Regions from separate parts of the Lacticaseibacillus sp. 866-1 genome, predicted to be linked through region 3. Evidence: predicted binding sites of a transcription regulator. Region 3 holds the regulator's gene; each other region holds the start of a gene.

Evidence for each region. The regulator HrcA, encoded in region 3, represses chaperone genes, less so after heat shock. The targets are predictions, from matches to a motif close to TTAGCACTCNNNNNNNNNGAGTGCTAA.
Region 1: a site for HrcA is predicted at 2,801-2,827, ahead of groES (co-chaperone GroES). Genes of this name have one in related genera too.
Region 2: a site for HrcA is predicted at 2,770-2,796, ahead of JUE30_RS06040 (ATP-dependent Clp protease ATP-binding subunit). Genes of this name have one in related genera too.

Annotation. Positions count from the first base shown of each region.
Region 1 covers NZ_BOLU01000020.1:17,832-28,163, forward strand. The annotation lists gene JUE30_RS07445 (redox-sensing transcriptional repressor Rex) at 183-845, shown strand; gene JUE30_RS07450 (LCP family protein) at 904-1,983, opposite strand; gene JUE30_RS07455 (CPBP family intramembrane glutamic endopeptidase) at 2,077-2,706, opposite strand; gene groES (co-chaperone GroES) at 2,861-3,145, shown strand; gene groL (chaperonin GroEL) at 3,205-4,833, shown strand; gene JUE30_RS07470 (DUF1827 family protein) at 4,972-5,322, shown strand; gene mutS (DNA mismatch repair protein MutS) at 5,550-8,123, shown strand; gene mutL (DNA mismatch repair endonuclease MutL) at 8,128-10,062, shown strand; gene JUE30_RS07485 (nucleoside triphosphate pyrophosphatase) at 10,059-10,332, shown strand, end outside.
Region 2 covers NZ_BOLU01000015.1:6,493-16,824, forward strand. The annotation lists gene JUE30_RS06025 (ABC transporter substrate-binding protein) at 13-975, shown strand; gene JUE30_RS06030 (ABC transporter permease) at 1,003-1,902, shown strand; gene JUE30_RS06035 (ABC transporter ATP-binding protein) at 1,902-2,711, shown strand; gene JUE30_RS06040 (ATP-dependent Clp protease ATP-binding subunit) at 3,008-5,128, shown strand; gene JUE30_RS06045 (alpha/beta hydrolase) at 5,208-6,032, opposite strand; gene spxB (pyruvate oxidase) at 6,260-8,083, opposite strand; gene JUE30_RS06055 (YitT family protein) at 8,305-9,138, shown strand; gene JUE30_RS06060 (glucose-1-phosphate adenylyltransferase) at 9,407-10,332, shown strand, end outside.
Region 3 covers NZ_BOLU01000009.1:55,094-65,425, forward strand. The annotation lists gene infB (translation initiation factor IF-2) at 1-2,116, shown strand, start outside; gene rbfA (30S ribosome-binding factor RbfA) at 2,142-2,495, shown strand; gene JUE30_RS04260 (TerC family protein) at 2,791-3,546, shown strand; gene truB (tRNA pseudouridine(55) synthase TruB) at 3,548-4,462, shown strand; gene ribF (riboflavin biosynthesis protein RibF) at 4,476-5,423, shown strand; gene hemW (radical SAM family heme chaperone HemW) at 5,423-6,568, shown strand; gene hrcA (heat-inducible transcriptional repressor HrcA) at 6,745-7,800, shown strand; gene grpE (nucleotide exchange factor GrpE) at 7,809-8,429, shown strand; gene dnaK (molecular chaperone DnaK) at 8,463-10,322, shown strand.

The DNA.
Region 1 (10,332 bases), on a different contig from region 3:
CCCGCATGGGCGCGAATCGTCTGCAACCAGTTTACCATACCGAATCCAGCCACTCGTGAAAAAAGGTGAGCAAGCTGGAGCCGCAGGGCTTGCTTTCACAGCTTAAAGCGGTTACTATCGATTTATAAGTATGCCGGGCTTTTCACAAGTACGCCCGACTCGAACGGAGACGGAGGAGACTTATGGCTGAAACAATGATCCCTAAGGCAACCGCAAAACGGCTGCCGCTGTACTACCGCTACCTCAATTTCTTGGCGAACTCTGGGACGACCAAGATCAGCTCCACGGAGCTGAGTGAGGCGGTCAAGGTCGATTCGGCGACGATCCGCCGCGACTTTTCCTATTTTGGCGCCCTGGGCAAACGGGGCTACGGGTATGATGTGACGGACCTGCTTAAATTCTTCAAGAAGATCCTCAACCAGGACCGGCTGACCAATGTGGCGTTGGTCGGGGTGGGTAATTTAGGGCACGCGCTGCTCAATTACAACTTCCGCCAGGCCAATAACATCCGCATTTCCGCCGGGTTCGACGTGAATCCCGACCTGGCCGGCACCATTCAAAGCGGGGTGCCGATTTACCCGATGACCGACCTGATTGACCAACTGCGCCAGCAGCAGATCGAAATCGTGATCCTGACGGTGCCGACCGACGCGGCGCAGGGCATCACCGATGACCTTGTGAAGGCGGGCATCAAAGGCATCATGAACTTCACCCCGCTGCGTATTTCCGTGCCAGCTTATGTTCGCGTGCAAAACGTGGACTTGGCCACTGAGCTGCAGACCCTGATCTACTTCCTGGACCACTACGGCCCGACGCTGAAGGACACCGAAGAAGACGAAGACTAGTTGAATCAATAAACAGGAGCGCCACCTCTCATCGCGAGAAGTGGCGCTCCTGTTGTTTTTACAGGTCTGGATTATAAATCACGTAGTTTTGTGCCTCTGGATTATCCCAGTTGAACTCAGTATTCGCCTTGTTCTCGCGCACGTTCTGGTTGGCGATGGTTTCTTTTCCCAACCCCAAAGCGGTGCGCAGCGTGTCAGAAACGCGCTGGAGTTCTGTGGTGGAGGGAATCTGGTAAGACGATGGGCCGGGGTAAACCATGGCGTCGTGCCCCTGCAGGGTGGTCGATTTGATCGTCCCAGCGGCGGCGCGGTAGTTTTGCACCAAGGCCATCATGTCGGCAAACGAGAGGTTCGTCTGCATGTTGCCCGAAACGGTTTTCAGCAGCTGGTCGAAGTTCTTCAGCGTGTCGGTGGACAGGGCCTTTTTGACGATGGCCTTGATCACTTGCTGCTGCCGCTTCTGGCGGCCGTAGTCGCCTTCAGGATCAGCGTGGCGCATCCGGGCGTAGGCCAAGGCCTGGCCGCCATTGAGATGCATCTTGCCTTTGGTGAAGTGGTAGCTGCCAACGTGTGGGTCGCTCCAGGAAAAGGCGACGTCTACGTCGACGCCGCCGACTGCGTCCACCACTTTTTCCAGCGCGCCCATGTTGACGGTCACGTAGTACTTGATCGGCACATTGACCAGCGCTGAGGCGGTGTTGACCGCCATCTTCGAGCCGCCGATCTCATAAGCGGCATTGACCTTTTGCATGTTGAACGACTTGGTGCCGATCATTTTGGCGGCGGTGTCGCGGGGCAGGGAGACCATGTTGGTTGTTTTGGTTTTGGGGTTGACCACGACGACGATCATCGTGTCGGAGCGGCCGGTGTCGTTGCGCCCGAACGCCCCGGTGTCGGTACCGAGCAGCAGGACTGCGAAGGGCTTTTTCTGCTGAATCGTTTTGGCGACTGTCCCGGCGCTGCCGTCCTCAGTCCCGATGCCGCGGTAGGTCGAGTTCAAGGCGTACTTGGTTTGTGAATACAGTCGCAGGCCATATGCGCCAAGAGCCACCAGCGCGGTGGTGAGAATCAGGATCAATATTTTCAGGAGCGGCCGGTGCGGTCTCTGACTTTGCCGGCGATTGACACGACTGTCCATAGTAGTCCTCGTTTCGTCTATTTGCTTTAGTATACCGCGTTCGCCTTTTGCGGTCAGCGCGAGGTCAGACCTTAAACGAGGTTTAAACTCCTGTCAGTGCCATATTGCGTAGCCAAGCGTCAGCGCTAGCACCCCAATGTGCGCGATCAGGGGCGTTTGAACACTACCGGTTTGCTTGTACAAATAGGCGTAAACGATGCCGACTAGGGTCGCGGTCAGCCAGTGGGTGGGGTCCGTGGCCAAGGCGAATAGGAGCCCGGAGATTAGCGCGGCGCCGAACACGCCCGTGACGCTGGCCAAGTTGCCAAAAATGACCCGGCGAAACGCGTACTCTTCCAGCAGGGGCAGTGCCCAGACTAAAGTCAGCGCATACAGCGGCACGCTGTGCAGTGCCGAGGTGGCCTGGGTGAGCGTTGGCGCCGGCGCATAAAACAGCCAAGACTCCAGCCAGCTGCCCAGCAGTTGGACAATCAGCACGACGGCGACCCCGGACACGCCCCAAATCACTCGGGTCTCGGCTTTGGCCAAGCCCGCAGTTTCAATGGCGGTGGGCAGGCGCAGCTGGCGGTTGAACCGCCAGGCGAGCAGCGCGCCGCCGACCGAGAGAGCCGTGCTGCCCCACAGCCCCGCCTCCCCCGGCCAAAAGTGCAGGATCAGCAGGCTGCCCACCAGGACGGCCAGGTAGGTGCTCAGGATCTGCACCGCGTGTTTTTGCAATGACATGGGAGGACCTCCTTGAGAATATGGGCCTAGTATAACAGAATTAGCACTTAGGGGTTGCAATTGCTAAACTGATTCGGTATAGTATCTAGTGTAGTTAGCACTTAGGACGAATGAGTGCTAAGCGTTCAAATTTTATGCATATGGAGGGATCGTTTTGTTAAAACCATTAGGTGACCGCGTGGTCGTTTCAGTTGAGGAAGAGCAAGAGGAAACTGTTGGCGGCATCGTGCTGGCCAACAACGCCAAGCAGAAGCCGCAACAGGGCACCATCGTTGCAGTCGGTGAAGGGGCCTTGAGTCCTGAGGGCAAGCGCCTGCCGATGGCCGTCAAGAAGGGCGACAAGATCCTGTACGACAAGTACGCCGGCTCTGAAGTCAAAGTGAACGGCGAGGATTACCTGGTCCTGCACGAAAAGGACATCATGGCGATCGTCGACTAAGTTCGGCTCATGGCAATTCCTGCATTAACTATATAAATAATATGAGGTGAAATAAACACATGGCTAAAGAAATTAAGTTCGGTGAAGATGCACGTCGTTCCATGCTGAAAGGGGTCGACAAGCTGGCCGACACCGTTAAGACGACCCTTGGCCCGAAAGGCCGCAACGTTGTTTTGGATAAGTCATACGGCGCTCCTGAGATCACCAATGATGGTGTCACCATCGCTAAGAGCATTGACCTGGAAGATCACTACGAAAACATGGGGGCCAAGCTGGTCGCTGAAGTTGCGACTAAGACCAACGATATCGCTGGTGATGGGACCACCACTGCCACTGTGCTGGCGCAGAGCATTATTCGCGAAGGCATGAAGAACGTCACCGCTGGCGCTAACCCGGTCGGGATTCGCAAGGGGATCGAAGAAGCGACCAACGCGGCCGTTGACGAATTGAAGAAGATTTCTCACAAGGTTTCCGGCAAGAAGGAAATCGCGCAGGTTGCTTCGGTTTCTTCCTCGAGTACAGAAGTTGGCGATTTGATCGCCGATGCCATGGAGAAGGTTGGCCACGATGGTGTCATCACGCTTGAAGAGGGCAAAGGCATTCAGACCGAGCTCTCCGTGGTTGAAGGGATGCAGTTCGATCGTGGCTACCTGTCCCAGTACATGGTCACAGATAACGACAAGATGGAAGCCGACCTCGACAATCCGTACATCCTGATCACTGACAAGAAGATTTCCAACATCCAAGACATTCTGCCACTGCTTCAGGAAATTGTTCAGCAGGGTAAGGCGCTGCTCATCATCGCCGATGACGTTGATGGCGAAGCACTGCCAACGCTGGTTCTGAACAAGATCCGTGGGACCTTCAACGTGGTTGCTGTGAAAGCCCCTGGCTTCGGCGATCGCCGCAAGGCTCAGCTGGAAGACATCGCGGCTTTGACCGGCGCGACAGTCATCACCTCCGACCTTGGCCTGGATCTGAAGGACACCAAGATCGATCAGCTTGGCCAAGCCGGCAAAGTCACGGTCACCAAGGACAACACGACCATCGTTGAAGGCGCCGGCGATAAGGCAGCCATCGACGAGCGGGTGGCAACAATTCGCAAGCAGATTGAAGAGACCACTTCCGACTTCGACAAGGAGAAGCTGCAGGAGCGCCTGGCCAAGTTGGCCGGTGGCGTTGCCGTTATCCGCGTCGGGGCTGCCACCGAAACCGAACTCAAAGAGCGCAAGTACCGTATCGAAGACGCGTTGAACGCGACTCGTGCGGCCGTTGACGAAGGTTACGTCGCTGGCGGCGGTGTTGCGCTGGTCAATGCGGCCAAGGCCGTTGCTGCCCTTCAAGAAGACGGCGACGTTCAGACCGGGATCAACATTGTCCTGCGCGCACTTGAAGAGCCAGTTCGTCAGATCGCGGCTAACGCCGGTCTGGAAGGCTCCGTCATTGTTGAGCGCCTGAAGAAGGAAAAGACCGGCTTTGGCTTCAACGCTGCGACCGGCGAATGGGAAGACTTGGCCAAGGCCGGCATCATCGACCCAACTAAGGTCACCCGTTCCGCGCTTCAAAACGCGGCTTCCGTTGCTGCTTTGATGCTGACGACCGAAGCGGTGGTTGCTGACAAGCCGGAACCAAAGGATGCCGCAGCAGCTCAGCCAAACCCTGGCGCCGGCATGGGCGGCATGATGTAATTTAGCAGCCAACTAATTGGAAGACGGAGACTCGCAATGAGCGAGCGTCCGTCTTTTCTTTTATTCTTACTGGTCCGCCGCCGTGTTGCGTTGACCGGTATGCTATATTTAAGTTAGAAGAAAAGGAGCTGATGCGTTGTGAAACTGATCGAAAACCCGATCCGCCTGAACTTCAGCCTGCACAAGTCGTTGCCGTACACCATGCGCTACCTGTACGGGAAAAGTAACGTGAAGACCTTCCGGCTGTACACGCTGGGCTCAGTGCACGTGTACTCGATTGAAGGTTTTGACCGGCTGGACATCGTGATGACCCATGATCACCGCAACATCAAGCAGGACGAGATCGACTTCGTCCGCGAGGCACTGCTGCCAAGCGACGACCCATCAACATTGAAAATCTCGCATACCGCCAAGAATCAAATTGAGGGTGACGTGCATAAAAAGATCCGGGTCAAGGATCTGGTCATTATCGAAAAGCCGCTCAAATAATCTTTCCGCCCGCCGAGGCCCGCTCGGCGGGTTTTTTAGACAAGATGCTCGACCAGGCGAACTTAGGCTAATCACTCGCCTGCTGCCAGGTCGAGCCCAGTTAGACAAGGTGCGCAGGCTTGGCGGGTTGACCCCAGTAACGCAGGCAAGCGCCAATTATCACGGCGGCGGTACCGGTCAATAAATGTTAAAATATAAGTTAGTTTTCAACTAAAAGGAGTCCCGTCATGGCCAAAGCAGCAAGTGTCACCCCGATGATGCAGCAGTACCAAAAAATCAAAGATCAGTACCCAGATGCGTTCCTGTTTTACCGCATCGGGGACTTTTACGAGCTGTTCAACGATGACGCCATCAAGGGCTCGCAGCTGCTTGAGTTGACGCTGACCGCCCGCAGCAAGAACGCGGACCATCCGATACCGATGTGCGGCGTGCCGCACCATGCTGCCCAGTCTTACATCGATATTCTGGTTGACCATGGTTACAAGGTCGCCATTTGCGAGCAGATGGAGGACCCGAAGAAAGCGGTCGGCATGGTCAAACGTGCCGTGATCCAACTGGTGACGCCTGGCACCAAGATGGATGTCAAAATCGGCGAAGCCAAGTCGAATAACTACCTCGCTGCCGTCGTGCCGGCTGAGGGCAAGTACGGCCTGGCCTACGCGGACCTGTCGACTGGTGAGTTCAAAGTCACCACGCTGAGCAATCGCTTCACGCTCCAAAATGAGCTGGGGGCGCTCGGCAGTCGGGAAATCGTCGTGCCGGACGGACTGAGCGCGGATGATCAAAAATTGCTCGGCCAAGGCGACCGCCTGCTCAGCCGCGCCGATGCCGTGGTGTCAGCCGAGGCCAGTTACGTCAGTCAGGATCTCACTGATGCGCTGCAGGTGCAGGTCGTGTCGATGCTGATGCAGTACCTGCTGACCACCCAAAAGCGCAGCTTGGCGCACATTCAAAAGGCCGTGGCCTACGAGCCGGCCGAGTACCTGGAGATGGACCAGGATGCCCGGACCAACTTGGACATCATCAAAAACTCGCGCACTGGGCGCAAAGGCGACACCTTGCTGGCAGTGCTTGATCGCACCAAAACCGCGATGGGTGGGCGGCTGATGAAGCAGTGGTTGGATCGGCCGCTGCTTGACCTCGCCGCCATCGCAGATCGGCAAAACCAAGTGCAGACGCTGCTGGACCACTATTTTGAGCGCTCCGAGCTGCAAGACCGCCTGACTAAGGTGTACGACCTGGAGCGTCTCGCAGGCCGCGTCGCGTTTGGCACGGTCAATGGCCGCGACTTGATTCAGCTCCAGACCTCCCTGGATCAGGTGCCGGCGATTCAGGAGATTTTGGCCAAGCTGGACGATGGCAGCTTCACGCCGCTGCTCAAGGCGATGGATCCGGTTCAGGACGTTGCGGGCTTGATTCGCCGAGCCATCGAACCCGAACCGCCGATTTCGATCACTGACGGCGGGGTGATCATGCGCGGCTACGACAAGAAGCTGGATGAGTACCGCGACGCCCAGGCCAACTCGAAGCAGTGGATCGCCGATCTGGAAGCCTCAGAGCGCGAAAAAACTGGCATTCACAACTTGCGCATTCGCTACAACAAGGTTTTCGGCTACTACATCGAAGTCACTAACAGCAACCTCGATAAGGTGCCTGAGGACCGTTACGAGCGCAAGCAGACGCTGACTAACGCGGAACGCTTCACCACGCCTGAACTGAAGGCTAAAGAAAGCACGATTCTCGAAGCCGAGGAGCGCGCGACGGGCCTGGAATACGACCTGTTTCAGAAGATTCGCGACGAAGTGAAAAAAGAGATCGGGCGCCTGCAGAAGTTGGCGTCGCAAATTGCCGGCCTTGACGTGTTGCAAAGCTTCGCGGTGGTCGCCGAGGATAACCATTACGTGCGGCCAACGATGCACGCGGGCAGCCACGACCTGACGATCCACGGCGGGCGGCACCCGGTCGTTGAGCAGGTGCTCGGCGAGGCCAAGTACATCCCCAACGATGTGATTATGGACTCGAAAACCGACATCCTGCTGATTACCGGGCCCAACATGTCAGGGAAAAGTACTTACATGCGGCAACTGGCGCTGACCGTGATCATGGCTCAGGCCGGGTCTTTTGTGCCGGCCGATGACGCCTCGCTGCCGATTTTTGATCAGATTTTCACCCGCATCGGGGCCGCTGATGACCTGGCCAACGGGCAAAGTACGTTCATGGTCGAAATGCTCGAGGCCAACGCGGCACTGAGCCACGCCACGGCGTCCAGCCTGATTCTGTTTGACGAAATCGGCCGAGGGACCGCGACCTACGACGGCATGGCGCTGGCGCAGGCCATTATCGAGTACCTGCATGACCACGTGCACGCCAAGACGCTGTTTTCGACCCATTATCACGAGCTGACGGCACTGGCAGACAGCTTGGACAAACTGGAAAATGTCCATGTCGGGGCCGTTGAGGAAAACGGTACCCTGGTCTTCCTGCACAAAATGATGCCGGGCCCGGCAGACAAATCCTACGGGATCCATGTCGCCAAGCTGGCCGGCCTGCCGAGCTCGCTGCTCGACCGGGCGGACAAGATTTTGACCCACCTGGAAGACACCGCGCCGGATCACGCGGCCCAGCCGGATTCCAAGGCCGCGGCGCAAGACGCGCAGCTCAGCCTGTTTCCGACCGAGCCGGTGAAGCCTAAGACCAATCCGGTGATCAAAAAGCTCGAGAAGTTTGACCTGATGGCGGCCACGCCGATGGACGCCATGAACTTGTTGTACGACCTGCAAAAGCAATTAAAGAAGAAGTGAGCGTATGCCTAAAATTCATCAACTCTCAACGACGCTGAGTAATCAGATCTCCGCTGGGGAAGTGATCGAACGCCCGGCTTCCGTCGTCAAGGAGCTGGTCGAAAATTCAATCGACGCTGGGGCGACTCAGGTCGACGTCATCGTTGAAGAAGCCGGCCTGAAAACCATCAAGGTCGTTGATAACGGCAGCGGCATCGAGCCCGATGATGTGCCGACGGCTTTTTTGCGCCACGCAACGTCCAAAATAGCGACCACGCGTGATCTGTTTAACGTACACAGCCTAGGGTTTCGCGGTGAGGCCTTGGCTTCGATTGCGGCCGTCGCCGACGTGACCTTGGCGACCGCGACTGAACCGGGCCTGGGTACCATCGCGCACATCAAGGGCGGCAAGATGCTGGACCAGCACTCGGAGGGCCTGCGCAAAGGCACTCAAATCGCCGTTAACGACCTGTTTTACAATACGCCGGCACGGCTGAAGTACGTCCAGTCGCAAAACACCGAGCTCAACCACATTCTGGACATCATTGACCGGCTGGCGCTTGGCCACCCTGAGATTGCCTTCTCGCTGAAAAATAAGGACCGCGTCGTCATCAAAACGGCCGGCACCAATGACCTGCAGCAGACCATCGCGGGAATTTACTCCGTGGCGACGGCCAAAAGCATGCTGGATTTTCAGGGGGAAGATAACGATTTTCGCGTTCACGGCTACACCAGCTTGCCGGACACCACGCGCTCGTCGCGCAACTACATAAGTCTCATGATCAACGGGCGCTACATCAAAAATTATCAGCTGATGAAGGCCTTCATCGCCGGTTACGGCTCTAAGCTGATGGTTGGCCGCTATCCTTTGGCTGTGATTGCAGTGGAGATGGATCCGCTGCTGGTGGACGTGAACGTTCACCCGACCAAGCAGGAGGTCCGCCTGAGCAAGGAAGATCAGTTGGGGGCACTGCTGACGGCCACGATTCGCGAGCGGCTGGGCCGAGAAAACCTCATTCCAGACGCGCTGCACAACCTGCGCCAGCACAACCCGGTGGATATGGACCAGCTGACCATCGCGTTGAACCAGGCATCACGGACCATGCCGCCTTCGCCAAGCATGGTCGGAGAGCAGCAAGCGCCTGCCGTGCCGCTGCAGGCTGATGGCGGCGATGCCGCAGACGCTGCGCCTGCCGATACCGGACTGGCCATTTCCGATTTGGACGACCGACCGATTTTCGACGAGCCCGATCGTCTGGCGGCATGGGATAAAAAATACCAACGCCCGGTCAGGCCTGAAGCAACGGCGCGGTCGACCCTGGTCGCAGAGCCGCGGCCCAAGGAGCGCTTCCCCAGCGAACTGAGGTACCTGGCCCAAGTGCACGGCACATACTTGCTAGCCGAGGCACCGGACGGACTATACATGCTCGACCAGCACGCGGCGCAAGAACGCGTGAACTACGAGCGTCTGCGCCGAGAAATCGGCGAAGTCAGCACGGATGAGCAGGCCCTGCTGGTGCCGATCACGCTGGACTACCCGGCCAGCGACGCCGTGGCGATTCGCGAAAAGCGTGACGTGCTGGAAGGCGTTGGGATTTTTCTGGAGGATTTTGGCCAGAACACGTTTGTCGTGCACCAGCACCCGACCTGGTTCAAGAAGGGTGAGGAGGAGCAAACGATTCGCGCCATCATCGATTGGGTGCTGGATGAAGGACATGTGACGGTGGCTTCTTTCCGCGAGAAAACGGCGATTATGATGAGCTGCAAGCAGGCCATCAAGGCCAACCATCACATTGATCGGCCGCAAGCCGAGGCGCTGCTGAAAAATCTGGCGCAGTGCGAAAATCCCTTCAACTGCCCGCACGGTCGTCCGACCCTGGTTCATTTTTCCAACACGGATCTGGAGAAAATGTTCAAGCGCATTCAGGATAGCCACCAAAGCTTCGGCGGTGCAAAATGATTATCCTAGCAAGCGGTTCGCCGCGGCGGCAGGAACTGTTGAGGCGGGTGGTGCCTGAATTTTCGGTGGAACCAGCGCAAATTGATGAACGCGCCTTGCCCGTTCTGGCGCCGCGTGCCTACGTCCAGCGGCTGGCGATGACCAAGTGCGCCACGGTCGCGCAGCGTCACCCCGGGGCGACGGTGATTGCGGCCGACACCATGGTTGCGTTCAACGGCCAGCTGCTCGGCAAACCGCAGACGGCTGAGGCCGCGACGGCCATGCTCGAGC
Region 2 (10,332 bases), on a different contig from region 3:
TAGGAGGAATTCATGATGAAGTTGAAACACATCGCATTGGGCATGGCCGCCGTGGCCGTTTTGGCACTGGCAGGGTGCAGCAGCAGTGCAACCGCCAGCACCGATAACAAAACCGTCAAGGTCGGGATCTTGCAGCTGATCAACCAAACCGCGCTGGATGATGCGCGCAAGGGCTTTGAACAGGAGCTCGCCAAGGCCGGCTACAAGGGCAACAAGATCAAGATCGATTACGTCAACGCGCAAGGCGATCAAAGCAACCTGCAAAGCATGAGCCAGCGCTTGAAGCAGGACAACAACGACGTCAACTTAGCCATCGCCACGCCGGCCGCCCAGGCCTTGATGAAGGCGGATGAGGACACCCCGATGGTCTTCACCGCCGTCACCGATCCGAAAAGTGCCGGTCTGGTGGCCGACCCGAGCCACCCGAGCGCCAACGCGACCGGGGTCACCGACATGACGGACATCAAGGGCCAGCTGGAATACCTGAAGCAGCTGTTCCCTAAAACCAAGACGGTTGGCATGCTGTACAACGCCGCTGAGCAGAACTCGGTTGTCCAAATCAAAACCGCGACCAAGGCAGCCAAGCAGCTGGGCCTGAAGGTGGCCACCGCGACGGTCGCTTCGACCAACGATGTGCAGTCCGCAACCGAAACGCTGGCGGGCAAGGCGGACGCGATGTACCTGGTTACTGACAACACGGTCGCCGCGGCGATGCCAACTGTCGGCAAGATTTCTTTGAGCAAGCATGTGCCAGTGGTCTGCGCCGCCTCGACGATGGTCGAAGACGGTGGGGTCGCCACGAAGGGCATTTCCTATAAAGAGCTCGGCAAGCAGACCGCACGCATGGCGATCAAGATCCTGAAGGGGAAGAAAGTGGCCAACCTGCCAGTCGAAAAGCCGGCTAAGACCACTGTGGTCAAGAACGAAAAAATGATGAAGGCGTTCGGCCTGACCGACGCGGACGTTGAAAAGTAATCTGTCACTCAGTTTTTGGAGGTTAACATGGACATCCTGACTTCGAACATCTCTACCGGTTTTTTGTGGGCGATCATGGCGATTGGCGTCTACCTGACCTTTCGCATCCTAGACATCGCCGACATGACCGCTGAAGGGAGCTTTCCCTTGGGTGCGGCGATCACGGCCCACACGCTGGTTTCCGGCGTTGGCCCGATTCCGGCCACGCTGCTGGGTTTTTGCGGCGGCGCGCTGGCGGGGCTGGTTTCCGGCCTGCTGCACACCAAGTTAAAAATTCCTGACCTGCTCACCGGTATTTTGACGATGACGGGACTGTATTCCGTGAACCTGTTCATCATGAAGGCGGCCAACGTGTCGCTTTTGGCCGACATTAAGACGGTGTTCACGATGGTCAACATCGGGGATGCCACGATGACCACGATCGTCATCGGGCTGATTATTCTGCTGATTGTTATCGGTCTGCTGGTGCTGTTCTTTAACACCGAAATGGGCCTGGCCGCGCGCGCCGTCGGGAACAACCAGGCGATGGCCGCGGCCAACGGCATCAACAACGACAACATGAAGATCATCGTTTACATGATTTCCAACGGCCTGATCGCCCTTTCCGGTTCCCTGATGGCGCAAACCAACGGGTACGCCGACGTCTCGATGGGGATTGGCACCTTGGTCATCGCGCTGTCAGCCATCATTATCGCCGAGATCCTGGTGCGCAACCTCAGCTTTGGCCAGCGCCTGCTGATGATCATTGTCGGGGCAGTCATTTACCGCCTGATTATCGCTGGGGTCCTGCAGCTTGGGGTCGATCCGAACTACCTGCGCCTGTTCTACGCGCTGATGCTGGTGGTCTTCCTGGCTTTGCCACTGGTTGAGAAAGAGGTCAAAAAGGCTCGCGAGCGGGCTGCCAACAAACGGGAGATGAATAACTGATGACAACGCCAGCCTTAGAAGTACACAAGTTGAATCAGTGGTTCGAAAAGGGCACGCCCAACGAGAACCACGCACTGAAAGACATTGAGCTGACGCTGCAGCCCGGCGAATTCGTCACCATCATCGGCGGCAACGGGGCCGGCAAGTCCACACTGCTTAACAGCGTGGCGGGCTCACTGCAGGTCACGCAGGGTCAAATCAAAATTGCCGGTAAAGATGTCACTTACCAGTCGGTGGCCAAGCGGGCCAACCTGATCTCGCGGGTCTTCCAGGATCCGCGCTCAGGTACTGCGCCGCTGCTGACGGTGAAGGAAAACCTGGCTTTGGCCCTGAAACGTGGTTCCTGGCGCAACTTCTGGCGCCGCGGCGTGAAGCGCGAGGACTTGGCGTTGATGAAGGAAAAACTCGCCAGCCTTAACCTGGGGTTGGAAGATCGCCTGGACACGGACATTGGCCTGCTTTCCGGCGGCCAGCGCCAAGCCATCACGCTGCTGATGGCCACCATCAACTTGCCAGAGCTGCTGCTGCTGGACGAGCACACCGCGGCGCTTGATCCGGCCACATCCGCGACAGTCATGGACCTGACCCAGCAAATTGTTTCGGCGCAGCACATCACCACGCTGATGATCACGCACAACATGCAAGACGCTTTGATGTACGGGACGCGCCTGATCATGCTGGACCACGGGCGCATTGTGGTCGATCTGCCGCAGGAGAAGAAACAGGGGTTGACCATTCCAGACTTACTCGCACTCTTTAAGGAACAAAGCGGCGAAGAAATGAACGACGATGCCGTGTTGCTCAGTTGATCAGTTCCGCCTCGATTAATGATTGCCATCCGGTTGGCAATCTTTTTTTGCAAAAATTTTAGCACTCTACTTGTAAGAGTGCTAAACCCGTGGTACTATATATTATGTAAACAAGAAGGCGTGCGAAGCGGTGCGACTGACCATAGCTTAACCTCAGACATCGCCGGCTTGGCGGTGTTTTTTTGAAGGGTCGCGCACCCGGAGCCTACTTGGCGTGCACGTTGTGCTTGCGAACACTTAATTGACGAATGAGCCTGTCTTGCGTTGCCAGACGCAGGGCCAAAGGAGGAGTTATTATGGCACAATTCAATGATCCATTCTTTAACGATGGTATGGATGACTTTCTGAATCAGGTCCTGCACCAGATGGGCACCAGCGGCCAGCGGCGTTATGTGGTCAATGGCCACGAGTTGACGCCGGAGGAAATGGCTCAGCTTCAGCAAAGCGGCCGCATGCCGGCGCAAAACGCGCAGGAGATTCCGGTCCAAGAAAGTCAGCAGAAGCCCAAGGGCATTCTTGAAAAACTTGGCCGCAATCTGACCAAGGAAGCCGAGGCCGGGGCGCTTGATCCGGTCATCGGCCGCGACAAGGAAATTCAAGAAACCGCCGAAATTTTGAGTCGGCGGACGAAGAACAACCCAATCTTGGTCGGGGATGCCGGGGTCGGCAAAACCGCGGTCGTCGAAGGCCTGGCGCAGGCAATCGTCAAAGGCAACGTGCCCGAGGCTATTAAGGACAAGCAAATCATTTCAATCGACCTGGCCAGCCTCGAGGCCGGCACCCAGTATCGCGGCAGTTTTGAGCAGAACATTGAGGACTTAATCAAGGAAACCAAGAAGGCTGGCAACGTCATCCTGTTCTTCGATGAGATCCACCAGATTCTCGGTGCCGGCACGACCGGCGGCGAGGATGGCAGCAAGGGCTTGGCCGATATTATCAAGCCGGCGCTGTCTCGCGGCGAGATCACAGTGATCGGCGCGACGACTCAAGACGAGTATCGCAACACCATTATGAAGGACGCCGCGCTGGCGCGGCGGTTCAATGATGTCACCATCAATGAACCGAGTCCGCAGACCACGTTGGCCATTTTGAAGGGGGTCAAGGGCCTGTACGAGAAGCACCACAATGTGAAGCTGCCAGACGACGTGTTGAAGGCCGCGGTCGACTACTCGATGCAGTACATCCCGCAGCGCTCGCTGCCTGACAAGGCGATCGACCTGATCGACATGACCGCCGCGCACTTGGCGGCCAAGCATCCGGTGGTCGACAAAGTCACACTGGAAAAGCAGATTGACCAGAAGACCAAGGAAAAGGACGCTGCGGCCAAGGCGGAAGACTTTGAAAAAGCGGCCAAACTCAAGGCGGAGCTTGAAGCACTGGAGAAACAAAAGAACAGCACCAGTGCCGAGGCCGAACCGGTGGTCGCCACGCCGGATGACGTAGCCCAGTCTGTTGAGCGTCTGACCGGCATTCCGGTCGCGCAAATGGGTGCCAATGATATTGAACGCTTGAAGAACATCGGCAAGCGGCTCAAGGGCAAGGTCATTGGGCAAAACGAGGCCGTCGACATGGTGGCCAGGGCGATTCGCCGCAACCGCGCAGGCTTTGACGAAGGCAACCGGCCAATCGGCTCCTTCCTGTTCGTCGGCCCCACTGGGGTCGGTAAAACCGAGCTGGCCAAGCAGCTGGCTTTGGATCTGTTCGGCTCCAAGGATGCGATCATCCGTCTCGATATGTCCGAATACAGCGACCGCACCGCCGTATCCAAGCTAATCGGCACCAGCGCCGGTTATGTGGGCTATGAGGACAATGGCAATACGCTGACCGAACAGGTTCGCCGCAATCCATACGCAATCGTACTGCTGGACGAAATTGAAAAAGCCGATCCGCAAGTGCTGACGCTGCTGCTGCAGGTCATGGACGACGGTCGGCTGACGGACGGCCAGGGTAATGTGGTCGACTTCAAGAACACGGTCATCATTGCGACCTCAAACGCCGGCTTTGGTGAAGAGGCGTTGACCGGCGAAAAGACTAAGGACGAGCCGCTGATGCAGCGCCTGGCGCCATACTTCCGCCCAGAATTTCTTAACCGCTTCAACGGCATCGTGGAATTCAGTCACTTGACCAAGGATGACCTGGGCAAGATCGTAGACCTGATGCTGGGGGACGTCGACAAGACCCTGGACAAGAAGGGCCTGACGCTCACGGTCACGCCAGCGGCAAAGACCTGGCTGATCGCGCAAGGCTACGATGAAGCGATGGGGGCGCGGCCGCTGCGCCGGGTCATCGAGCAGCAGATCCGCGACAAGGTTACAGATTACTACCTGGATCACCAAGATGCGCAGCACTTGCAGGCCGACGTCGTGGCCGGCACGATTGCCATCAGTGCGGCCAAGGAAGCCGAGCCAGTCGCCTAAGGTTACGCTTTAGACGGTCCAACTTAACCGTCATAAAAAATGGGCATCACTCCTTCAAATGAGGGTGATGCCCATTTTGCTATGGCCACAGAAAGTGATCGACGGCCTTGATCACGGCCGGGTTGGTCCGCAGCAGGCGATGCTGGGCCAAAGGGCCGGTGAACTCTAGCGTTTGGTAACTTTTCAGCCGCGGTCCAAGCAGATACCGAAGTGAGCGGGAGGAAACGTTGTTGATCTTGCCGTCCCAGTGCTGACCGTCACCCAGGTCGCCGTAGATATTCAGAACTGAGACCTGATGCGCGGGGAAATGCCGGCGCAGCCCCAGCGCTCGGCGGTAGTCGGGCACGACCCAAGGCGGCTTGCCGCCAGGCCCCAGCCGGTGCTTGCGCCGCGGCCGGTGGACGCCGGGGATGCCATCGAAATTGCCGGCAATGGCGACGTATTTTTGCAGCTGTGGGAGCTGCTGGTACTGGCCGTAACGCAGCTCGTAAAACAGGACCGCAGCGTTACCCAGCGAGTGAGCGACGACGTTGTAGCGGCTGATGCCGTACTGCTGCTGCAACGCCACTAAGACGTCGCGAAACCAGTCCGAGATGCGATTGTAGCGCAATGTCCGGTTATTGACGAACACGACCTTGACCAGCGGCCGGTGGCTGTCTGCAGGCCAGTCGCCGCTGAATGTGACTGCGCCGTCGTTATTAACGCTGGCAGTCAGGACGCTGGTGGCGTGGTCCTCTTGTTCGGCGGTTTGAATCAGCGCGTTCATGGCGTTGGGGCCGGCGCGGTGGCCGTGCAGGTACAAGGTCGGGACCTGGCGCACCGTCGCCGCGTGAAGCGGTTGCACCGGGACCCAGGCGAGGGCGGCGAACATGATCGCGATGAAAATCATCACTCGTTTCCGCATGTGCGTCGCCTCCAGTTGTCCTCACTCTACGGGTATTTTTTGCCCGGTGCAAGAGGCGATTGGCCAACTTAAACAAAGTGCAACCCAGGGGGCTGGCCAGTTTGGTAAAAAGAAACAGCTGCGCCGGTGAGCGAACACAGACTGCAGCGCATTAAAATAACCGACCGCGCTGGGCGGCCGGCAAACTTTCGGCAAAAGTTTTTTTTAGGAGATAAGCAGAAACCCGGTTAGAGCTGAACGCCTTCCTGATCGAGGAAGTACTGCAGCGGCTTTAGTTCCTCGCCGTCATAATAGGCGAAGAGATCCTCAAGCGAATCGACCGATTGTTCCGCATCGTTGGCGTTAAACTCTGGGGCTACGGTTTCGACGACCCTGCCGTCAACGATTTTGACCTTGAGCGCTTCGACTGGGAAGCCGCGCTTCAAGGTGATCTTCGCGTTCAGGACAAACGGGCGCCCGGCGCTGGTGACTGCCATGGCCTTCGCAAAGGCCGCGGGCAGGTCGGCGGACTTGGTGACGGTCGCGCCTTCGATGCCCATGCCTTCGGCGATCTTCTCGAAGTCCTGATCTTCCAGGTCGATGCCGGAGTAGTCATGCATCCCCGGGATGTCGGCCTGCTCGTCGCGAATGAAGCCCAGCGTGGTGTTGGATGTCACGATGTTCAGAATCGGCAGGTGATACTTCTTCTGAGTGATCAAGTCTTGCATCACCATCGAAAAGGCGCCGTCACCAGAGATCGATACTACCTGGCGGTCTGGGTAAGACAGCGCGCCGGCAATCGCGCCGGGGATGCCGGCACCCATGGAAGCGAACAGGGCGGAGACGGTCCATTTGTTGGTCGGGGTGACCTTCATGTAGCGCAGCAGGTTGATGGTGTTGTCGCCCACATCCAAGGCTACCACGGTCTTCTCGTTGGTCACCTGGTTGAGTGCGTGGTACAGCGGCTCAAATTCCAGCGGATCCGTGGTCCGGGTGGCGAGCTTTTGCAGGTAGGCCTGCCAGTTGCGGTTGTCTGCCACTGCCGCCTTGAAAAACGCGGTCGGTGCGACGGCGGTGGACCGGTCGAGCATTTTTTCAACGAACTGGGTCGCGTCGCTCCAGATGCCCAGGTCGATGTAGTGGTGCCGGCCAAATTCGGATTCGTCGTTGTCGACCTGAATGAACTTGAAGTCGTGGCGCGTGTAAACATTATTAGCAAACGGGAAATCCGCGCCGATGGCGATGACTAAATCAGCGATGTCGATGATCTCGTTGGCCGATTTGGCCCCGGCCCGGTTGACAAAGCCGATGTTGCCTTCGTAGTCCTCAGAAATCATGCCCTTGGTCAGCCCGGTTTGAATGATTGGAATCTGCAACTTCTTGGACAGTGCGATCAGCTTGTCGCCGCCGCCTTGAATCCCGCGGCCAACGTGGAACACTGGGCGCTTGGCGGCCTTGATCATCGCCAACGCCTGGTCGATTTCGTCATCTGTGGCCACTGGCTGAGGCTGGGGTTTGTTGTCCGACGGGCTGGTGGACTTGTATGGCACGTCAGGGATCTGAGCGTAGCCAAAATCGTTGGGGATGATGACGACAGCCACGCCGCGGTTCTTGTAGGCCTCGCGAATGGCCTTATCGACCACGTATGGCAGACTTTCCGGTGTCATCACAGTGCGGCAGTAGGCGGCCACGTCGGCGAACATCGGGCCCTCATCAAACTCCTGGAAGAAGTTGTAGTTCATGTTGTAATGCGGCACCTGCCCAACCAGGGCCAGCACTGGTGCGTGATCCTCACGCGCGTCGTACAGGCCGGTCAGCAGGTTGGTCGCGCCGGGGCCGGCGGAGCCGAACGTGACCGCAACTTTACCGGTCAACTTGGCATCGGCACTGGCAGCCAGTGCACCCACCTGTTCATGGCGGACCTGGATGTACTTGATGTTGGCCTTTTCTTGCTCCAGGGCCGACATAGTGGAGTTGAAGGAGCCGCCGGGATACCCGTAGACGTGCTTGACGCCCCACGCCTCTAAGACCTTAAGCATCGCGACACTGGCGGGAACTGTGTTTGTCATGATTGCGCACTTCCTTGTATTGGTTTGATAACAGTTGTAGACAATTACTACGCCTACAATGTAACATCTTGAGAAAGCGGTTGCAACAGTTTTAGCCAATTTTATGTCACAAGAGTGAAAAAGTGGTCGGCAGCGCGCGGGGCCAACCAGAGGCACGTGACGGTCGCCGCGGTTTCCTGCTAAACTATTGGTAACAGTCATGACAAAATGAAAGAGGTGACCCAATGCGCAATAAGCTAACCACTCCGGCCGGTCGCGGGCTGCTCCTGCTGATCGCCCTGAGTCTGATTGCCGGCAGCATCAACTTGTTCTACGCGCCCCACGGTGTGGCTGCAGGGGGCGCGACCGGGCTGGCCATCATCGTTCAGGAAAGTATTGGTGTGCCGCTGTGGCTGACTACGCTTGCGTTTAATTGCCTGATGCTGATACTGGCCTGGTTCATGCTCGGTCGCGGGACATTTCGGCGTATCCTCGCCGGCAGCGTCGGCCTGCCGGTCATGCTGGCCCTGATTCCGCAGAGAATGATCGTGGCTGATCGACTGCTGGCGGTCATCATGGGGTCGGTGATTTTCGCGGTGGGCGTCGGGCTGATCTACCGCATCGACGCGTCGAGCGGCGGGACCACCGTGCCGCCGTTGATCCTGCAAAAATATCTGCGGCTCAAGCCGGCCATTGGGCTGTTTGCAGTGGACTTTCTGATCTGTCTGCTGAACATTCCGGTCGCGGGCATTGAGGCTTTCGTGCTGGCGGTCTTTGCCATCGGCCTCAGCAGCTTAGTGATGAACGCTGTGGAAACAGGGTTGGATCGCAAGAAAGTCGTCTACGTGATGAGCGAGCGGCACGCGGCCATCACCGCCGCCGTCCAGGCGCGCACCGATTACGGACTGACGCTGCAGTCAGTGGTGGGTGGCTTTTCTAAAACGCCGGGGACGATGCTGATGATCGTGGTCGAGCAGCCGGACTTTCGCGCGTTGATTGATGGCATCCGGGCAATCGACCCCGACGCTTTTATTTTGGCCGTTGAGGCCACTGAGGTGCACGGCGGGTCACTAGGGTGATGGCCGGGCGCTTTTTTGTATCAAGGTGCGAAGGGTTTGCGCACTTAGGGGAATGGGTAGCCTCGCTCAAGGCATTGCCGCCGGTCTTTGGCGGCGAGGCCTCGAGCGTAGCTAGCCACTTCCCCGTTGCAAACCCGTAGCCCAATTAGCCCAAAATGCCGAGTCTTTTCATTAGGTAAGCGCTTTATTTCGTGCTACGCTTCAATTGAATCCGCGAGGCGCGCTGCGTCACAGGGAGGCAGGCCCTCGCCGCCAAGGAGGGAGCAATATGCGGACTGAAATGTTGGGGATGATTCTGGCAGGCGGCCAGGGCACGCGCTTAGGCAAACTGACGCGCACGACGGCCAAGCCATCGGTGCCGTTTGGCGGCCGCTATCGGATCATCGATTTTACGTTGAGCAACTTGGCCAACTCCGGGGTCGATACCGTCGGCGTGATTACGCAGTATCAGCCGCTTGAGTTGAACCGCCACATCCAAAATGGCGCGGCGTGGGGTCTGAATGTCGCCGGCGCCGGCGTGACAATTTTGCAGCCGTACGCCTCTAGCGAAGGGGAAAAATTCTTCGAAGGGACCGCGCATGCGATTTACCAAAATATCGCCTACATCGACTCCTACGATCCCGACTACATCCTGGTGCTGTCCGGTGACCACATTTACAAGATGGATTACGGGCGGATGCTGCGAGCCCACAAGCTGAAGAAGGCGGCGCTGACAGTGGCGGTGATGCCAGTCCCTAAGGCCGACGCGCCGCGTTTTGGCATCATGAATACCGATGACACGGACCGCATCATCGAATTTCAGGAAAAGCCTAAGGAACCCAAGTCCAACCTGGCTTCAATGGGGATCTACATTTTTGACTGGCCGACCTTGCGCCGCTACCTGACCGAAAGTTACGCCACAGACGGTAAAATGGAAGACTTCGGCAACGACGTGATCCCCGCTTATCTGGCGCACAACGAGCCAACTTACGCGTACTCGTTTCACGGGTACTGGAAAGACGTCGGGACAATCCAGTCGCTGTGGGAAGCCAACATGGAGTTCCTGTCGCCGACCAATTCGTTGAACATTGCCAACCGTAGCTGGCGGATTGTTTCGCAAACCGAGCCGCTGCCGCCGATGTTCTTGACGAAGACGGCCAAGGTCTCCCGCTCGATGCTGACGGATGGCTCCTACATCGCCGGCACGGTGGATCA
Region 3 (10,332 bases):
CGAGAAGTTCATCAAGCAGCTGGAAGAAAAGCGCCAGCAGGATAAGGCGAAAGCTGCAGCCAAGCGCGAAACCGAAAAGGCGCTCGAAAAAGTCGCCGAGGAAAAGCCAATCGCGGCCGCCTATACGGCCCCAGTGCCGCCTGCCGCTGAAAAGCCGGCAAAGCCAAATGACAATCGGCGCACTGCGGATCACAGCAGCAACGACAATCGCGGCCGCAACAACTTCCGCAACAGCCGCGGCGGTTACAACAATAACCGCGGCGGATTTGGTAACTCGAATCGGCGCAACAAGAAGAACAAGCGCAGACAGCAGACGCAACCCAAGAAAGAAATGCCACAGCGCAAGGAGCGGCCATTGCCAGAAAAACTCATCTACACTGTTGGAATGAACGCCCAGGATCTGGGCAAGATCCTGCACCGCGAGCCAGCCGAGATCATCAAGAAGCTGTTCATGTTGGGTGTGATGGTTAACCAAAACCAGAGCCTCGACAAGGACACCATCGAACTGGTCGCGACCGATTACGGCATTGACGCTGAACAAAAGGTTGAGGAAGATATTACCGACCTCGACAAGATGTACAACGCCGAAGTCACCAACAAGGACACCCAGACGCCGCGGCCACCAGTGGTCACCATCATGGGCCACGTTGACCATGGTAAAACCACCTTGCTTGATCGTTTGCGTCACACCCATGTGACCGAAGGCGAAGCAGGCGGGATCACGCAGCACATCGGGGCTTACCAAGTGAAGCTCAAGGATCGTCTGATCACGTTCCTGGACACCCCAGGGCACGCGGCCTTCACCAACATGCGGGCGCGTGGCGCGGATATCACCGATATCATCGTGCTGGTCGTGGCGGCCGATGATGGGGTCATGCCTCAGACCATCGAAGCCATTAATCACGCCAAGGCGGCGAACGCGCCGATGATCGTTGCCATCAACAAGATCGATAAGCCGGGTGCAAATCCGCAGCGCGTCACCGAAGAGCTGATGAAGTACGATCTGGTCCCTGAAGACTACGGTGGTGACACCATCTTCGTCAACATTTCCGCCAAGTTCGGCAAGAACATCGACGAGCTGCTGGAAATGATTTTGCTGGAAGCGGACGTACTGGAGCTCAAGGCTAACCCTGACCAAAAGGCCATCGGGACCGTTATTGAAGCTCGCCTGGACAAAGGACGTGGCCCTGTTGCTACGGTGCTGGTCCAGGAAGGTACCCTGCACGTCGGCGACCCGATCGTCGTCGGCCACACCTTTGGCCGCGTGCGGACCATGACCAACGATCATGGCCGCCACGTCAAGGATGCTGTGCCAGCGATGCCAGTTGAGATCACCGGTTTGAACGACGTGCCGCAGTCTGCGGACAAGTTTGTCGTCTTTGACGATGAAAAAACCGCCCGCGCGGCCGGCGAAAAGCGGGCCCAACAGGCACAAGAACAGGAACGTCAACAGACGCATCACGTCACCCTCGACAACCTGTTTGAAACCATGAAGGAAGGCCAACTCAAAGAAGTTGACATCATCATCAAGGCGGATGTGCAGGGTTCGGTCGAAGCGCTGGCCGGCAGCTTGAAGAAGATCGAGGTCAAGGGCGTCCGGGTGAACATCATTCACCAAGCCGTTGGGGCGATCAACGAAAGTGATGTCACCTTGGCTTCCGCTTCCAACGCGGTCATCATTGGCTTCAACGTGCGGCCAACGCCGCAAGCGAAGGCTCAGGCCGATGCCGATGATGTGGATATCCGCTTGCACCGCGTCATCTACAAGGCCATCGAGGAAGTCGAGTCTGCGATGAAGGGGATGCTGGAGCCGACTTACGAAGAGAAGGTCACCGGCAACATCACCGTGCGCGAGACCATTCCGGTGTCCAAGATTGGGACGGTGGTCGGCGGCTACGTCGACAGCGGCTTCATTCGCCGCGACTCCAAGGTCCGCCTGATCCGCGACGGCATCGTGAAGTACGAAGGCGAACTGGGCTCCTTGCGCCGGTTCAAGGATGACGTGAAGGAAGTCCGTCAGGGCTTTGAACTCGGTTTGACCATCGATGGTTACAACGACATCAAGGTCGATGATCAGATCGAGGCGTACACGATGGAAGAGGTTCCGGTCAAGTAACCTCAGGCCATCTGAAGAGGCACACATGAAACATCGCATAGGCCGCGTGGAGACCCAGATCCAGCGTGAAATCGATGACATTTTGTTAAAAGATGTCAACGACCCGCGGGTTCGGGCAGTCACGATCACCGGCGTGAAGTTGACTGGCGACCTCCAAGAGGCCACCGTCTACTTCAGCATTTTATCTGACGATCCCAAGGCGCTCGCAGACGCCCAAACTGGCCTGGATAAGGCCAAAGGGCTCATTCGCAGTGAGGTCGGTCAGCGCATTAAGCTCTTCAAGGTGCCGACCTTGACGTTCAAGCAGGATACGTCGGTTCAATACGGCGCGCACATTGACGAGCTGCTCAACGAAGTGAAACACGAAGGCCTCGAGTAAAGGCTGTGCGGCCCACCAGCGATGGTGGGCCGTTTTTTTGCAAGGTGTGTAGGGGTCGCGGTTTTAGCCCGATGATTAGCCGCTACGCATGTCAGACTGGACGCCGTAAACGGCAACAGTCTGATCATAGCCCGAGGCATTGCCGCCGTTGTTTGGCGGCGAGGCATCGGGCGTAGCTAATCATTCGGGCGTTGCGACCCCGGAGCCCAATTATGGTTGAACCCAAGCTGGCTTACACTGCGGGTGCAACGGTGCCAGAGGAAATGTATAATAGTAAAAATAAGGCGGTGGCGACGTGAGTCTGATTGAGAAATTGTACTTACCCTTTTTTGAAGCGAGTGACTGGCACCAGGCGGTGATGACTACCCAGGGCTGGGTCACAATCTTAACGCTGGCGCTGCTGGAATGCTTGCTGTCAGTGGATAACGCGGTCGTGCTGGCCGCGCAGACCAAGTCGTTGCCAGACAAAAAAGACCAGCACCACGCGCTGATTTACGGCATGTGGGGGGCGTATCTGTTCCGGTTCATCGCGATCGGCCTGGGCACGTACCTCATGAACTTCTGGGGCATCAAAGCGCTAGGGGCGGCATACTTGGTGTGGATGTCGCTGCATTTCTTCTACGAGCAACGCCACCCCAAGGACGGGCCGCAGCCAAAGACCCTAGCCAAGCCGAAGCAGACGCATTTTTGGCGCACTGTGGCTTCAATTGAGGCGCTCGATATTGTGTTTTCCGTCGATTCGATCCTGGCCGCGCTGGCCATCGACAATAATCCGGTGATTGTGCTGATTGGCGGGTGCCTAGGAATTTTGGCGATGCGGTTTGTCGCCCAGATCATCACCGACTTCATCACTAAGGTGCCCGAGCTGGAAGTGATGGCTTACGCGCTGATTTTCATCATTGCAGTAAAGTTGGCGCTCAGTCTGCCGCAAATTGGCATTGAGGTGCCGAACTGGGCCTTTTCGCTGATCGTGGTGTTGGCCTTCCTGATCACCTGGCTGGTTCACCAGCGGCGCACGGCCCACGGCCAACAGCAGAAGCGAGGTTTTTGACATGGATGGGATTTTACCAGTATACAAGCCGTCGGGTATGACTTCGGCCGATGTGGTCAGCAAACTCCGCTACTTGTTGCAAATGAAAAAAGTGGGCCATTCGGGCACACTTGACCCCAGCGTCGATGGCGTGCTGCCAATCGCGCTGGGGGCGGCGACGAAGGCCGTGCCGGCGCTGATGGCGCTGGGCAAAACCTACACGGGCAAAGCGACGCTCGGCTTTGCGACGGAAACTGAGGACCTCGACGGGGCTGAGGTGTCCCGCGTGACCTTAACGGCCCCGTTTACCGATGCGCAGATCGATGCCGCGCTGTTAACGTTGACCGGCGAGATCACGCAAACGCCGCCAATGTACTCGGCGGTCAAGGTCAACGGGCGCAAGCTTTATCAGTACGCTAGAAACGGCGAAACCGTCGAGCGGCCGACTCGCCAAGTTCACGTTTACGAATTTAAGCGGACTGCGCCCAGCACGTTTGATGCGGCAAGGGGGACGCAGGACTTCACGTTTGAAGCCAAAGTCTCAAAGGGGACGTACATTCGCACCCTTGCGGTGGATGCCGGCCGGGCGCTGAAGGTGCCGGCCGTGATGGCGCAGCTGACGCGCACGCAAAGCGGGGGGTTCAAGCTCAGCGACACGCTTGATTTACGTCAGTTGACGCGCGACACCGCCCCGGCAGCTGCGGTCGCTCATTTGCGGCCCATCGAATTCGCTTTTCCGGACCTGCCGCTGATGGCGCTTTCGGCCAGCCAGTGGGACGCGGTCAAAAATGGGCGCGGCTTGCCGCTAGGCACTGCCGCGACTGATGAAATCGGCCTGACGTACCAAGGCGTCTTTAAGGCGCTGTACCGCAAAGAGGCGGCCGAGTTTCGGCCTGCCATGATGTTCTTGGCTAATGCCGGCATTGGCCAAGGTTGATGAGGAGATAATTATGCAAGTGATCGATATTCACCCGCCGCTTGCGGCGGCAGCAGTTCCCAGCCAGCCCATCGTGCTGGCGTTGGGGTTTTTCGACGGCGTTCACCTGGGCCATCAGGCGGTGATTGGCCGCGCGCGGGCAGAGGCTGACAAACGCGGCCTGAAGCTTGCAGTCATGACGTTTGATGTGCATCCGGCGGTGATTTACCGCGGTGTGCCGGCCAGCTCGGTCAAATACCTGTCCCCGCGGCCGCGGAAGAGTGAACTGATGGCGCATTTTGGCGTCGATCTGCTGTACTTCATCCACTTTACCCCGGCGTTTTCAAAACTTTCGCCCCAGGCCTTTGTCGACCAGTACCTCGTTGTCCTGAATGCCGCGGTCGTGGTCGCTGGCTTCGACTACACGTACGGCAAACGCGATATCGCCAACATGAAGACACTGCCGCAGTACGCTCAGGAGCGGTTTGAAATCATTACGGTGCCCAAGACGGTTGATGCCGGGGAAAAGGTTTCCTCGACGCGGATTCGCGAGGCGCTAGACCTTGGCGATGTGGATCTGGCAAACCACTTGCTGGGTTATCGCTATCAAACAAGCGGCACGGTGGTGCACGGCGAGGCGCGCGGCCGCACGATTGGCTACCCGACCGCAAACGTCCAGGCACCGGCCGAAGAGCGCATCCCCGGCATTGCCGTGTACACGGTGCGCCTGCAGGTCAACGGCCAGTGGTACCCGGGGATGGCGTCGGTCGGGCGCAACATCACCTTTGGTCCGGGGCGCCCGGTGACGGTGGAGGTCAACCTGTTTGATTTCCACCAGGATATTTATGATGCGCCGGTGCGCGTCGAGTGGATGCACCGCTTGCGCGGGGACATGATGTTTGATTCAGCGGCGGGGCTGGTTGCCCAGCTTGCCCAGGACGAAAAGGACGCCAAGGCGTTTTTGAAAGGGCTGACGGATTGATGGCTGGGGCTTATGTGCATATTCCCTTCTGCTCTCACATTTGTTACTACTGCAATTTCAACAAGGTCTTCATCGAAGGTCAGCCGGTTGACGATTACGTCGACATGCTGATTCGCGAGATGCACCTGGTGATGGCCAGTCATCCCGATGAAAAAATCGAAACCGTGTACGTTGGCGGCGGCACGCCGACCACGCTGACGCCGGTGCAGCTGGAGCGCTTGATTTCCGGCATTCGCCGCGAGCTGCATTTCGACCACGGCGAGTTCACCTTCGAAGCGAACCCCAACGATTTGCTCGAAAAGGATAAGCTGCGCGCGCTGCATGAAAATGGGGTCAACCGCCTGTCAATTGGGGTGCAGTCGTTTAACGACGCCATTTTAAAGGCGATTGGGCGCACGCACCGGGTCGCCGATGTCTACCAGGCGATCGCCAATGCGCGGGCAGTGGGCTTTGAGAATATTTCCATCGACCTGATTTTTCGGCTGCCCAAGCAGACGCGCGAGGACTTTTTGGCGAGCCTGCACAAAGCCTTGGCACTTGATCTGCCGCATTATTCGACGTATTCCCTGATCTTGGAAAAAAAGACGATTTTCTATAACCTGATGCGCTCCGGGCGGCTGCAGCTGCCGAATCAGGACGCGGAAGCCGACATGTACCAGGACGCGATCGACCTGATGGAAAGCACCGGGCGCCATCAGTACGAGATTTCTAATTTTGCCAAAACCGGTTACCAGTGCCAGCACAACTTGCTGTACTGGCGCAACGAGCATTACTTCGGCTTTGGCGCCGGGGCGTTTGGCTACGTCGGCCGCGATCGGTACCACAATTTCGGGCCGATCAAGCAGTACCTGGACCCGCTCCACAACCACAAAGTGCCGGTGATCGAACATCACCTGGTGCCGCTGGAAGAGCAAATCGAAGAAGAGATGTTCCTCGGGCTGCGAACCCGGGAAGGGGTGTCTCAGAAACGGTTTGCAAAGCGCTACCACATGACCATCAATGAGGTGTACGGGCAGCTGTTGAAGGACCTGAGCGACCAGCAGCTGGTCACGGTTGATGGGGATGCCGTGCGCCTGACAAACCAGGGGCAGTTTCTCGGCAACGAAGTCTTTCAGCAGTTTTTGCTCGATGACCCACTGATTTGACCCCGCGTACTTGCGCCTATTTTCAGAAAAACACACGTCGGTCTCAGTCCTGGGGCCGATTTTTTCGTGAAAACGGCGAAATTAGCAGACTGAGGTTGACTTTGCTAACGGCCATTGGTATATTAAGTATTGTACTTAGCACTCAAATGGTTTCAGTGCTAAAAGAAGGTGGGATTATGTTGACGAAACGCCAACTACTCGTCTTGAAACAGATCATCCGCTCCTACACCGAAACCGGCCAGCCAGTCGGTTCCAAAGCGTTGATGGCGCAGTTGCCGGTGCATGTCAGTTCGGCAACGATCCGCAACGACATGGCGGCGCTGGAAGACGAGGGTCTGATCAGAAAGACGCATAGCAGTTCTGGCCGCGTCCCATCGACTAAGGGTTACCGTTTCTACTTGGACAACCTCGTCGAGCCAGCCGCGGTCACGCCCAACGAGATTGCTGCGATTCAGCAAGGCTTCGGGGGGCATTTTTACAAGATCGATGAAATTGTCGCCCAAAGTGCGCGCATTTTGTCGAACCTCACAAATTACACCGCAATCACCTTGGGGCCTGAGGTCACCAACTTAAAACTCACTGGGTTTCGGTTGGTGCCGCTGGGCAATCATCAGGTGATGGCGATTTTGGTCACGAGCAATGGCAACGTTGAAAGTCAGCTGTTCACGCTGCCCCCGGAAGTCGGCTCTGACGAAGTGGAGAAGGCCATTCGCATCATCAACGATGAGCTGGTCGGCTTATCGCTCGGCGAAGTCGCCCAAAAGCTTCAATCAGAAGTGCCGGGGTTGCTATTCAAGTACATGACCAGCCCGGACGGGTTCCTGGACCTCTTCGGCAACGTGCTCCGCAAGGCGGCTGAGGAACGCTTCTATGTGGGCGGGCGTCTGAATCTCATGGATTACCTGGGCGACTCGGATGTGGATCAGCTCAAGCGGCTGTTAGCCATGATGGATAATGATCAAGGCAGCCAGCGCCAGGCGTTCAATACGTTGCTTGGCCCGCTTCATGATTCCCATATCAAGGTCAAGCTGGGCTCGGAGCTGACGCCGGATGTGCTTGAGAATCTGAGCCTATTGACCGCGAACTACTCAGTCGGCGAACACGGGACTGGGATGATTGCCCTGATCGGGCCGACCCAGATGCCGTACTCGAAGATGATCGGTTTGCTCGATGCCTTCCGCGAAGAACTCGCAAAACGGCTGACCGATTACTACAATCATTTTGATCAGTGACAGGAGGCATGAATTTGACAGACAAGCAAACCAAGAAGACGCAAACCGCCAAGCAAACTGCGGCAAAGGCTGAACCAAAGCCTGAGGCCAAACCAAAAGCGGCCAAGCAGCAACCAAGTCTGCGGGATGAAATCGAGGAAGAGATGAAGGACGACCTCGAGGAAGAAGTCCAAGACTCCGGCGTGGATGTTGAAGCCCTGCAAAAGGACCGCGACGAGCTCGAGGATAAGTACCTGCGCGCCGCCGCCGAGATCAACAACATGAACAAACGCTTCAATAAGGAGCGCGAGGACATGGCCAAGTACGACGGGCAAAAGCTGGCCACTGCGGTGCTCCCAGTTCTGGATAACCTGGAGCGCGCGCTGGCCACCGAGGTCACGGACGATGCCGCGCAATCTTTGAAAAAGGGCGTCGAGATGGTGTACAGCCACCTCGATAACGCCCTCAAGGAGAACGGCGTGACGGAGATCACGGCGACCGGGAAGTTTGATCCGAACCTGCAGCAAGCCGTGCAAACCGTTCCGGCGGATAAGGATCACGCGAAGGATACCGTGGTTCAGGTCCTGCAAAAAGGCTACAAGCTCAAGGATCGGGTCCTGCGTCCAGCGATGGTCGTCGTTGCAAATTAGTTAATCAAAACTGTTAAAAGAAGGGATTTTACTATGAGTAAAGTTATTGGGATCGACTTAGGGACTACCAACTCCGCGGTCGCCGTGCTCGAAGGCGGCCAGCCAAAGATCATCACCAACCCGGAAGGCAACCGCACCACACCGTCTGTCGTTGCGTTTAAAGACGGCGAGATTCAAGTCGGCGAAGTTGCCAAGCGGCAGGCCATCACCAACCCAGACACCATCACTTCGATCAAGCGTCACATGGGCGAGGCCGGCTACAAGGTTAAGGTCGGTGACAAGGAATACACCCCGCAGGAAATTTCTGCGATGATCCTGCAGTACATCAAGAAGTTCTCTGAAGATTACTTGGGCGAAGAAGTGACCGACGCGGTCATCACGGTACCGGCTTACTTCAACGATTCGCAGCGTCAGGCGACTAAAGATGCCGGCAAGATCGCGGGTCTGAACGTTTCTCGCATCGTCAACGAACCAACTGCGTCCGCCCTGGCTTATGGCCTGGACAAAGGCGACAAGGACGAAAAGGTCCTGGTTTACGACCTCGGCGGTGGGACGTTTGATGTCTCCATCCTGCAACTCGGCGACGGCGTGTTTGAAGTGCTGTCGACGAACGGGGATACGCACCTGGGCGGTGATGATTTTGATAACAAGATCATCGACTGGCTGGTCAGCGAGTTCAAGAAGGATAACAACATCGACTTGTCCAAGGACAAGATGGCGATGCAGCGTCTGAAGGATGCCGCTGAAAAGGCGAAGAAGGATCTGTCTGGCGTTTCCCAGACGCAAATCTCCCTGCCGTTCATTTCTGCCGGTGCCAATGGCCCGCTGCACTTGGAGCGGACACTGACGCGTGCCCAGTTTGACCAAATGACCGCCGACCTGGTTGCCAAGACCAAGGTCCCAGTGGATAACGCGATGAAGGATGCTGGCTTGTCCAACTCAGACATCGACAAGGTCATCCTCAATGGTGGGTCGACCCGGATTCCGGCCGTTCAAGACGCGGTCAAAGAGTGGACCGGCAAGGAACCAGACCACAGCATCAACCCTGACGAAGCCGTTGCCCTTGGCGCTGCCATTCAGGGTGGGGTCATTTCCGGTGACGTCAAAGACGTTGTCCTGCTCGATGTCACCCCATTGTCTCTGGGAATCGAAACGATGGGCGGCGTGTTCACCAAGCTGATCGACCGCAACACCACGATTCCAACCTCCAAGAGCCAGGTCTTCTCGACTGCGGCTGACAACCAGCCGGCCGTTGACATTCATGTCCTGCAAGGCGAGCGGCCGATGGCTGCGGACAACAAGACGCTTGGCCGCTTCCAGCTGACTGACATTCCGGCGGCCCCACGGGGCGTTCCTCAGATCGAAGTCAAATTCGACATCGACAAGAACGGCATCGTGCAGGTTTCCGCGAAGGATCTTGGCACTGGCAAATCTCAGAACATCACGATCAAGAGTTCGTCAGGCCTGTCGGACGAAGAAATCGATCGCATGATGAAGGAAGCCAAGGAAAACGAGGAAGCCGACAAGAAGCGCAAGGAAGAAGTCGACCTCAAGAACGATGTTGACCAGCTGATCTTCCAGACCGACAAAACCCTGAAGGATCTTAAGGGCAAAGTCTCCGACGATGAGATCAAGAAGGCGCAGGACGCAGAAGACGCCCTCAAGAAGGCCCAGCAAGAAAACAACATCGAAGACATGAAGACCAAGCGCGACGACTTGAACAAGATCGTGCAGGATCTGACCGTCAAGCTGTACGAGCAGGCGCAAAAAGAGCAGCAGGCTAAGGGCGGCTCTGATGCCCAGGGCAGCGGCGCAACCGGCACCGCTGACAAGGGCGACGACGGCAAGACCTTCGATGGCGAGTACAAGGACGTCAACGACGACAAGAAGTAACCGTCTGTCC